2 regions of the Paenibacillus sp. FSL R10-2782 genome follow, and region 2 is predicted to be linked to the other one. Evidence: riboswitches for the same ligand, from Rfam matches in the RefSeq annotation. Region 2 holds a riboswitch; the other holds the start of a gene.
What was found. A riboswitch is a leader RNA that binds a small molecule or an ion and turns the genes downstream of it on or off. The one in region 2 is predicted to bind S-adenosylmethionine.
Positions count from the first base shown of each region.

Region 1: another riboswitch for S-adenosylmethionine. It lies ahead of metA (homoserine O-succinyltransferase); the one in region 2 lies ahead of NST83_RS19785 (ATP-binding cassette domain-containing protein).

Region 1 covers NZ_CP151951.1:1,677,474-1,682,867, forward strand. Annotated here, with positions in the region: gene NST83_RS07790 (HRDC domain-containing protein) at 1-998, shown strand, start outside; gene corA (magnesium/cobalt transporter CorA) at 1,075-2,010, opposite strand; SAM riboswitch class I at 2,559-2,684, shown strand; gene metA (homoserine O-succinyltransferase) at 2,805-3,722, shown strand; gene NST83_RS07805 (PLP-dependent transferase) at 3,847-5,031, shown strand; gene NST83_RS07810 (aminotransferase class I/II-fold pyridoxal phosphate-dependent enzyme) at 5,028-5,394, shown strand, end outside.
Region 2 covers NZ_CP151951.1:4,350,340-4,355,733, reverse strand. Annotated here, with positions in the region: gene NST83_RS19800 (COX15/CtaA family protein) at 1-759, shown strand, start outside; gene NST83_RS19795 (UbiD family decarboxylase) at 929-2,695, shown strand; gene NST83_RS19790 (Cthe_2314 family HEPN domain-containing protein) at 2,748-3,467, shown strand; SAM riboswitch class I at 3,599-3,738, shown strand; gene NST83_RS19785 (ATP-binding cassette domain-containing protein) at 3,852-4,874, shown strand; gene NST83_RS19780 (methionine ABC transporter permease) at 4,871-5,394, shown strand, end outside.

The sequences.
Region 1 (5,394 bases), 2.7 Mb from region 2:
TAAACCGCTTGTCCAAACGGAATGAACAGGGCCATGAGGTATTTGCCCAGGTATGGATTGGACAACATGATGGGGTATGGAGTGCAGGGTGGAGCACACAACACAGCTTGGATGAAAGTACAGATGATCTTTGGTATGAGGGCAGCTTATGGCAGGAGCTGCTGCATGTATACCGCCATGAGCTGGCGCTGAAGATGGCAGAGGGCTACAGGCCCTTAATCCATGGTGTTTTCCATGAACAGGAAGGGTCAGGGGCAGCAGGGCGTGGACAAACATTACAAAAGCTGTATTGCTATAGTGATTTGTTTCCACGTGATGATGTGTATGAGCAATTGACGATGTGGAGGCGGCAAAAGGCTGCTGCTGAGCGGAAGGCACCTTATTTTATTGCCACCAATCGTCTGCTTCGGTTGATTAGCGTCTATCTTCCCCATACCGAGGAGGAGTTGCTGGAGCTACCAGGGATGGGGCAAGGTAAAATATCTCAATATGGGCCAGAACTGCTGGCTATTACGACACAAAATGACCGGACTACGCCATTTCCGCTAAATTGGGTAACAGAGACGCTGGATGAGGAAGTTTTCTTATCATGGCTGTACAAGCAAAAAGAGACCCAGTATAAGCAGGAACTGAATAAATTCAGTCTGACAAAAACCATTATTGAAAGTATTTCAGATGGTCTTACATTGGAGCATATTGGACAGAAGGTGGGGTTACATCGTAGAGAAATGATTGAAGCAGTGGAGCATTTGGATAGAGATGGAATCGATATGGAAAAGCTGATCCGTCAGGAATTGGTAAACGTATCTGAGGAAGAGCAGACGGCAATCTGGTCTGCGTATGAAGAATTGGGGGATACGTTGCTCAAGCCCGTCATGCTGCGGGTATATGGTGAGGAACAGGCCACGGAAACGGGGCTGGATCAAGTTTATGAGCGGCTGCGTCTGATTCGTATCCGTTTTCGTCATCAGGTGGCATCAGATCGGCATGCGGGATAACCTAGTGCAGATATAAAAAACTGCACCAAAAAAGCAGCAGCTATATCCTGTGAGGATACGCTGCTGCTGATTCTTTTCAAACCCAATCCTTCTTGCGGAAAATACAGAACATGCTGACACCCAGCGCCACCATAATACCAATGACGACAAAATAACCATAACGTGTATGAAGCTCAGGCATATTATCAAAGTTCATACCATAAATTCCGGTAATAACAGTCAACGGCATAAACACGGTTGTAATCGCTGTAAACACGCGCATGATTTCATTCGCACGGTTAGCGATACTGGATTGATAAGCTTCTCGAAGGTTACCCATTAAATCGCGGTAAGTTTCGAAAGTCTCCGAAATTTTCACGGCATTTTCATAAATGTCGCTAAAATATTTTTGTAATTGATCGTCGATCAGCCGTAAATCCCGTTTGTTCAACGTATTGATGACTTCTTTTTGTGGACCAAGCACTTTTTTCAGCCACAGAATCTCACTGCGTAAGCCAATAATTTCATTCAAATGCGATTTTTTCGTATGCATCAGAATGTCTTCTTCCAGCTTTTCAATGCGAACCTCAATCCGGTCACCAACCAGAAAATAGTTGTCAACGATCAAGTCGATCAACAGATACATAAAACGGTCAGGCTGGCTGACCTCCTGCTCCCACAGCATAGGCTTGAGGGTGCGCAGCTCATTGATTTTCTGCTTCGTCACCGTAATGATAAAATGGCGGCCCAGGAAAATGTTCAAAGCACGTAAAAATATTTCTTCATCATCAAAACGAATACTGTTTACAACGATAAAATAATGGCTCTCGTAAATTTCAATCTTCGGACGCTGCTCTTCTTCACTCAAACAGTCCTCTACCGCGAGATCATGCATGGAGAACAAAGGCTGGAGCACTGCCAGATCATCAACATCGGCATCAATCCAATAAAAGCCTTCTGCTGGCGGAGTAAGCGCCATTTCAATTTCTTCGACAGGGGTAAAAACCCCGTTGTTTACCAAACGGATTTTCATATATGTCACTCCTTATGCTCCGTCGTAACGGAAAATACATGTACCTAAAAGCATAAGGAATGGACTCAGTTAGCTGGAGCGGGTAAGCGGCATCCCCATCAAAAGCCAGAGGCTTTTGGAGCATGCAGAGCCTGGCGTCCCGTCTTTCGGCAAGCTGAAGTCATTCCTATGCTGTTGTTCAGGGATCGCCGCCTATTCGGACTCGGGTCGCCTTCCATTCCGGATTCACCTCACACATGTTCTTTTTTAGGTTGCCACAGTATCACAGAAAGCACTCTAAATCTGCACCACTGCTTTATATTTTCGCCTATAGCACTTGTATAGTATAACGCTCGGCCTACAGCCTTTCAAGCGCAAAATCATGGGCTAAATCAATAGGAGTGACAAGAGCTTCGGCGATGGGATAATGTATGATTTAACATATGGAAAAGTAAACCGAAATGTGAATGCAGGGGTGAAAAATTACAAGTCCCATCTTGACGAAGCCCATCGGATGCATTAAAGTGAACAACAAGAACTTTTTATGAACCCAAATTGAATATAGCGAAATCTTATCAAGAGCAGGTGGAGGGACTAGCCCGATGATACCCGGCAACCGGCGATTTTAATCGCACGGTGCTAATTCTTGCAGGACGCGCGCTTTTTACAAAGAGCGATGCCCTGACAGATGAGAGAGGCGCATATGGATACAAATATGACCTTTCTCGTAACCGAGGAAGGTCTTTTTATTATATGCCCGGCATCTCAACATGACGATTTTCGCAAAAACTTCACCGAACAAGGAGTGAGTTTACATGCCGATTAAAATTCCGGATACACTACCTGCCAAGGAAGTGCTGGAGGGCGAAAATATTTTCGTAATGGATGAAAGCCTGGCCTATCATCAGGATATTCGTCCGTTGCGCATCGCCATTTTGAATTTGATGCCTACCAAAGAGACAACGGAAACCCAACTGCTGCGCCTGGTCGGCAATACCCCGCTTCAAGTGGACGTTACGCTGGTGCACATGAAGTCGCATGTATCTAAAAATACATCGCAGGAATATTTGAACATGTTTTATAAAACCTTTGATGAGATCAGAAACAGCCGTTTTGACGGTATGGTTATTACGGGAGCACCCGTTGAACAGCTTGAGTTTGAAGATGTGAACTACTGGGAGGAAATCCGGCAAATTTTTGAATGGACGAAAACGAATGTAACTTCCACCATGCATATCTGTTGGGCCTCACAGGCGGGTCTGTACCATCATTTCGGCGTTCCTAAATACGGACTTGATTACAAATGTTTTGGCGTGTTTTCACATAGCGTTATTAAACCTAAAGTGAAGCTGCTACGCGGTTTTGATGAATTGTTTTATGCACCTCATTCCCGGCATACAGAGGTTCGGCGCGAAGATATCGAGCATATCCATGAACTGGAGCTTTTATCCGAATCTGAGGAAGCCGGAGTGTATCTGGTTGCTACGCGTGATGGCAAACAAATCTTTGTAACCGGACATTCCGAATACGATCCACTTTCCCTGAAATGGGAATATGATCGTGATGTCGCCAAAGGGATGGATATTGAAGTACCGAAAAATTATTTTCCCAACAATGACCCTGAGCGTACACCGCCCTCAACCTGGCGTGCGCATGCCAATTTATTATTTTCAAATTGGCTCAACTACTATGTATACCAAGAAACCCCTTTTGATATCGGGCCCCAGATTTAAAATGGGGCTTAACGTTTATCTCTACGCAGTACCACCTTGCAGCAGCGCAGCAGTATAGATATGATAATCCAATTTTGCAGCATATGTTATAGCACCTATTGTGGAAATGAACAGGAGGATTCATATGAGTGAGAAACAGTGGAAAATTGAAAGCAGATTGGCACAAATTGGTTCAATTGAAGAGCCGGTAACCGGAGCGGTGAATTTTCCGATTTATCAATCTACGGCGTTTCGCCATCCCCGTTTGGGTCAAAGCACAGGATTTGATTACATTCGGACGATCAATCCGACACGCAAGGTGCTGGAGGAGGCGTCCGCTACACTGGAATCCGGTGATGCAGGCTTTGCATGCAGTTCAGGTATGGCGGCGCTGCAAACGGTATTTGCCCTGTTTGGACAAGGAGATCATCTAATTGTATCGCTGGATCTGTATGGAGGCACGTATCGTTTGCTGGAACGTATTTTATCCAGATTCGGCGTGACAGCGAGCTATGTGGATACGAACGATCTTGAAGCCATCGAGCAGTCATGTCGACCAAATACCAAAGCGGTATTCATTGAAACGCCTACGAATCCATTAATGATGATTACGGATATTCGGGCTGTAGCCGAATGGGCGTCACAACGTCAGTTGCTTACCATTGTAGATAATACCCTGTTAACGCCGTATTTCCAGCGTCCTTTGGAGCTGGGTGCCGATATTGTGGTACATAGCGCAACCAAGTATCTGGGCGGACACAATGATGTGCTGGCAGGCTTGATCGTATCTAAGGGTAAGGAGCTATCAGCCGAGATTTCCTTCCTTCATAATTCCATTGGTGCTGTACTTTCTCCGAGTGATAGCTACCAGTTGATGAAGGGCATGAAAACATTGGCGCTGCGTATGGATCGGCATGAGCATAATGCGACGGTGCTGGCCAATTATCTGCTGACGCATCCGGCGGTGACTGAGGTGTTTTATCCGGGGCTTGAGGGTCATCCTGGTCGTGAAATTCAAAATAAACAATCCAGCGGCAACACAGGTATTTTTTCTTTTAAAGTAAAAGATGCCCGTTATGTGGAGCCATTGCTTCGAAACATTAAGCTTATTGCTTTTGCAGAAAGTCTGGGCGGTGTGGAATCGTTAATGACTTATCCTGCTGTGCAGACACATGCCGATATACCGGCTGAGATTCGGGATGCAGTGGGAGTAGATGATCGGTTGCTGCGCTTCTCCGTCGGCATTGAACATACGGATGATTTAATTGAAGATTTGCGTTCAGCGTTGGAGGCGGCACGTCAGGAAATCGAAGGAGGACAACAGCAATGATTGAGGACGTGCGGAAAATCGGGCAAGAGTCGGAAAAAGAACGGAGATTCGCTACCAAGCTGCTGCATTTTGGCTCTGAAATCGATAGTGTTACAGGTGCGTCGAGCGTACCGATTTATCAGGCGTCCACCTTTCACCATCACGATATTTTCAATCCTCCGCTGCATGACTACAGCCGTTCCGGCAACCCGACACGGCAAGCTTTGGAGGACTACATCGCCTTACTGGAAGGCGGGGCCAGAGGGTTTGCCTTTGCATCGGGCATGGCGGCCATCTCCAGTACGTTTATGCTGTTGTCCGCAGGGGACCATGTCATTGTTTCGGAGGATGTATATGGTGGGACCTACCGCCTGCTGACTTCGA
Region 2 (5,394 bases):
GCATCCATTATCGAGTTTACCCACCGCTCCGTCAGCACGATGGCCGGGTTGCTTTCTATCGCCTCTTTTGTTGGCTTTCTGCTGTATATGAAGCATCGGAAGGATTTGCAGCTGTTCTCGTTGCTGACGCTACTATTTGTCATTATACAAGGAGCGATGGGGGCTTTAGCTGTGGTCTTTTCCCAATCTGCTCCGGTCATGGCGCTGCATTTTGGCTTTGCCCTGATCGCCTTTGCCAGCGCGACTATGATGACATTGGGAGCCTGGAAGGAGCATGCGGATTCGCGCTTTAACCCGCGTTTGCCCACCGTGCCTGTTAACCGGGGCTATCGCAATTTTATATGGTTATCGACGATCTATACGTATATTGCGGTTTACTCGGGCGCACTGCTCAGTCACTCGGTCATTCAAAAAGTTGTAAACCTCGGCGGTATTATATCTCCGTTGTTGCTTCACCAGCTTTCATCGGGATTGCTGTTCGTGGTCATTTTGGCCGTGGGGCACTATTCTTATCGCTATCATCCAAATCATCGGGATATTCGTGTACTGGGTGTCGTTGCGGTGGCATTGATTATGCTTCAGGTCGTTATTGGCATTAGCCTGTTGTATGTCACCAGACCGGAAATTTACATGTTTGTGGTACTGGCACACATGCTGGTCATTGCAACGCTGTTCTCCATTTTGTGCTACATGAGCTACCGTGTGTGGCAATTGTCACCAGATCGCAACATCGTTCGGACACGCACACAGCGTACCTAAGCATTTCATTTGTGATGAACGAAGCTGTGATGAATTCAACGGATATTTTGCCCAAGAGGCGCTTAAGCACGTATAATAGCATATAAGGATTTTGCAAAATCCGGTATAAGAAACAAACCTGGCCCGCGAGTTACTCAAGGGCTTGATTTGCTTAGGAGGAATCGTCCAGTTGATCTACCAGAATTTGCGCCAATTTATTGAAGCGCTGCGTAAAGAAAATAATCTTCAAATTATAGAAGCACCCGTCGATCCTTATTTGGAGCTGGCCGAGATTCATCGGAGAGTTATTGAGGAGGAAGGCCCCGCATTGCTGTTCACCAATGTAAAAGGTACCCCGTTCCCTGTAGCCAGCAATCTGTTTGGCACAAACCGTCGTGTGGACATGGCCTTTGGCCCTCGCCCGGAGCAATTGATGGATGCGATTGTAGGGGCGACCAAAACATTGCTTCCACCCACACCCAAGGCATTATGGAATGAACGTGGGCTGATTAAGGACATGCTAAAAGTAGGGCTGAAAACGGTATCTCATAGTGAGGCTCCTGTATTGGGAGTTCGCCGTACGGATGCTCCGCTGGCTCCACTCCCCAGAGTGACGAGTTGGCAGGACGACGGGGGGCCGTTTATCACGCTTCCGCTCGTATATACCGAGAAGCCGGGTCAGTCCAAGGATCATAATTTGGGCATGTACCGTATCCAGATTTATGATGATCAGACGACCGGGATTCATTGGCAAATTCATAAAGGCGGCGGCTTTCATTATCATGAAGCTGAGCTGCGTAATGAGCCGTTGCCAACGACAGTTATTATCGGCGGGCCACCAGCTCTGATTGCGTCCGCAATTGCTCCGGCACCGGAAAATCTGCCTGAGCTGCTGCTTGCCTCGCTCATTATGGGCGGCAAGCTGCCGATGACGGAGGACCCGCTCGGCGGTCACCGGATTCCGGCAGAGGCCGAATTTGCGATCAGTGGTTATGTGCCACCTCATGAACGCCGTCCGGAAGGACCGTTTGGCGATCATTTTGGCTACTACTCCTTACAGCATGATTTCCCTGTATTTCATGTCAAGCATATGTACCACCGCAAGGATGCCATTTATCCAGCAACCATTGTAGGTAAACCACGGCAGGAGGATTATTATCTCGGCGAATTTTTACAACGTCTGCTGTCACCTGCCTATCCGCTTGTGATGCCTTCCGTCAAGTCGCTGTGGGCTTACGCAGAAACGGGCGTACATGCATTGGCAGCGGCAGTTGTTCGTGAAAGCTATTCCCGTGAAGCACTGGTCTCGGGCTTTACCATTTTGGGACAGGGCCAATTGTCGTTAACCAAATTCCTGATGCTCACGGATCGGGTCATTGATCTATCCGACTTTAACCTGCTGCTGGAAACCATTCTGGAGAGATTTAATCCAGCGACAGATTTGTTTATTTTCAATCATACGTCTCACGATACACTTGATTACACGGGCCGTAAGCTGAATCACGGTAGTAAAGCGATCCTGATGGGTGTAGGTGAGCCTATACGTGAGTTGCCCCGCGCCTATGAAGGAGGCGACCTGCCGGGTATCCGCGAGATTGAGTCGTATTGCGGAGGTTGTCTCGTCGTATCGGGTGCGTCCTTTGAGCAGGAGCCTGAGTTGGCGGCGAGTGTATTGGAACGTTTGGCTGCGGGTGAGCAGGAATGGCCGCTTGTCTTTATTGTAGATGATGCCAAGGAAGTCGTCCGCTCACAAGCATCATTCCTGTGGACGGTGTTTACGCGATTTAACCCGGCTACGGATATGTACGCAGACAGCGAGGTGCGTTTGCATCATCTGAACTACAAGCTGCCAATTGTGGTCGATGCACGCATGAAGCCGGGCTACCCGGATGAAGTACTGCCGCGCGAGGATATTGTTAAGCTTGTAGACCAACGGTGGACGAGTTATTTTGCCTGACGCCCTGACCAACCCAACAACCTGATTTTACATTATAAAAGGAGGCGTTAGCATGATACGCAAGCTGCTAGGCGAGCCGCCGCGTGTGAACAAGGGCATTCTACTCGATGCTATGAATAGCATGTCAGACATGCTGAAAATGCTGGAGCGGCATATTCAGGCCAGCGGAGATCCGACTCATGATTTTCGCAAAGCGGATATTTTGACACGCGGCCTGATGTCATCTCTGGATGAGCTGGAGCAGAGCCATCATGCTGCCGCCTTTTTCCGAACGAAGGTCAAAGCTGGTTATGCCGAGGATATGAGCGTTGATGAAAAATCGGATTACGCGCTGTACGTATTCTTTTATAAGGATGGGTTTGTGAGGGTATTTTCCATTTTGGATAAGCTCGGGAACTGGCTCAATGATCTGTATGATCTGAAAACAGGCGAGTATAAGCCGCATTATTCTTATTTTACAGTGCTGCGGCAATTCAAATATTTGAAGATGCATCCTGTAATGACGGACAGCTTAAATGATATCAAGGACTCATACACTGACGCGATCAATCGGCTACGCAAGCGTCGGAATACGGAAATACACTATATGAATACGGAGATGCAGGATGATCTCTGGCAGCGGCATCGCGCTTTGTACGGCAAGATACAACTGGAGGATTTGGATCATCATTTGGAGGATTTGAAGCAAGGACTGGAAATGGTGAATCGTTCCTTGGCAACAGCCTTTCGTTATACGGTCAAACATTGGGAGAACCGGGCAGTCCGTCCATAATTATGTTAGAAAATATCCTTTGACAAAGCTATGTAAAATATCTATACTGAAATCTAGTTTCAGAAAAATGCTTGAATTATGATTTTAAATATAAATTTAACGGACAGCTAAAGCTGGAGTTTAACATATTTTTCTTATCCAGAGAGGTGGAGGGACTGGCCCGATGAAGCCCGGCAACCCGTTCTTTTCCGGTATGGTACACCGGAAGGGAACGTTATGGTGCTAATTCCTACAAAACCGCTAGAGTTATAGCGGTTTTGACAGATGAGAACAGGTTCGTATGATGGGGGCCCTTTTCATTCTGTGAAAGGGGCTCTTTTTGTATCATCATAGAGATGAAAGTCGCTTAAAAGGGTAAGGAAGAGTGAAGGGGGTCGCAGCACGTTGATAGAGCTTAAGCAATTAACCAAGCATTATGGCAAAGGCAGCCGACGCGTTAGTGCGCTGTCCGGTTTGAATCTTTCCATAGAGCGTGGTGAAATATTTGGAGTCATCGGTCATTCCGGGGCGGGGAAAAGTACGCTGATCCGCTGTATTAATTTATTGGAACGACCCACTTCAGGTGAAGTATGGGTAGATGGTGTGAATCTCGCCACCGTGGGCCAATCACAGCTACAGAAGCAACGTCGTAAAATCGGAATGATCTTTCAGCATTTTAATTTGTTATCCTCGGCTACGGTGTATGACAATATTGCATTTCCGCTGCGTCTGGTGAATACGCCGAAGCAAAAGCTGGACCAGAAGGTTCGTGAACTGCTGGAACTGGTCGGTCTGGAAGAGCACAGTGGGAAATATCCGTCACAGCTTTCGGGCGGACAGAAGCAGCGGGTTGGTATTGCACGGGCGCTTGCCAGTGATCCTCATGTACTGCTGTGCGACGAGGCGACCTCGGCGCTTGATCCACAGACGACAGGGTCCATCCTCAAATTGCTGTTAGACATTAACCAGCGTTTTAATTTGACCATCGTGCTGATTACGCATGAAATGCATGTCATTCAAAGCATCTGTGATCGTGTTGGTGTCATTCATCAGGGCGACATCGTGGAGCAAGGTCCGGTGGCAGAAGTATTCCTCAAGCCGCAGCGTCAAGTAACCAAGGACTTTATCCAGCGGGAGTCTGAGCATCCCGAGGAGCTGCAAGCAGCCATTGCAGCCGCGGGTGGCGGCGAATCGGCGCATGTTGTACGGATTTCATTTTTGGGCAGCAAGACATATGATGCGATTCTGTCACGTACAGCCCGTAGCACCGGGGTTGATTTTGCGATCTTGCAGGGAACTATCTCCACGATTAAAAACGTACCCTATGGGCAGCTTATCGTCCGTTTTGAAGGAAATCAGGAGGATATTGAGCACACGCTGCGCGAGGTGTCCGGTCAGGGACTTGATGTGGAGGTGATCGGACAATGAGTGAACTTGATTTTTCGCAAGTGAGTTGGGAAGAACTAGGTAACTCTACTTTAGAGACACTCCAGATGCTCGGTGCATCTGCGTTGTTCACCCTTATTATTGGTCTGCCGCTTGGGGTTTTATTATTTCTGGCAAGCCGCTCCTCATGGAGTCTGATGAAGGTGATATACGTTGTACTTTCCTTTATCGTTAACATTTTGCGGTCCGTACCGTTTATTATTTTGATTGTTGCACTGATTCCTTTTACACGGTCGCTGGTGGGGACTTCCACGGGAGTGCTGGGTACGATTCCACCGCTGGTCATTGGTGCTGCGCCATTCTTCGCCCGTCTCGTGGAGACGTCATTGCGCGAAGTGGACAAGGGTGTTATCGAGGCTGCACAAGCCATGGGCGCCTCTACAGGGCAGATTATCCGTCGGGTGCTGCTGCGTGAGGCCCTGCCGGGTCTGCTCGCCGCATTAACGATTACCGTCGTTACGCTGGTATCCTATACAGCAATGTCCGGTATGATTGGGGGCGG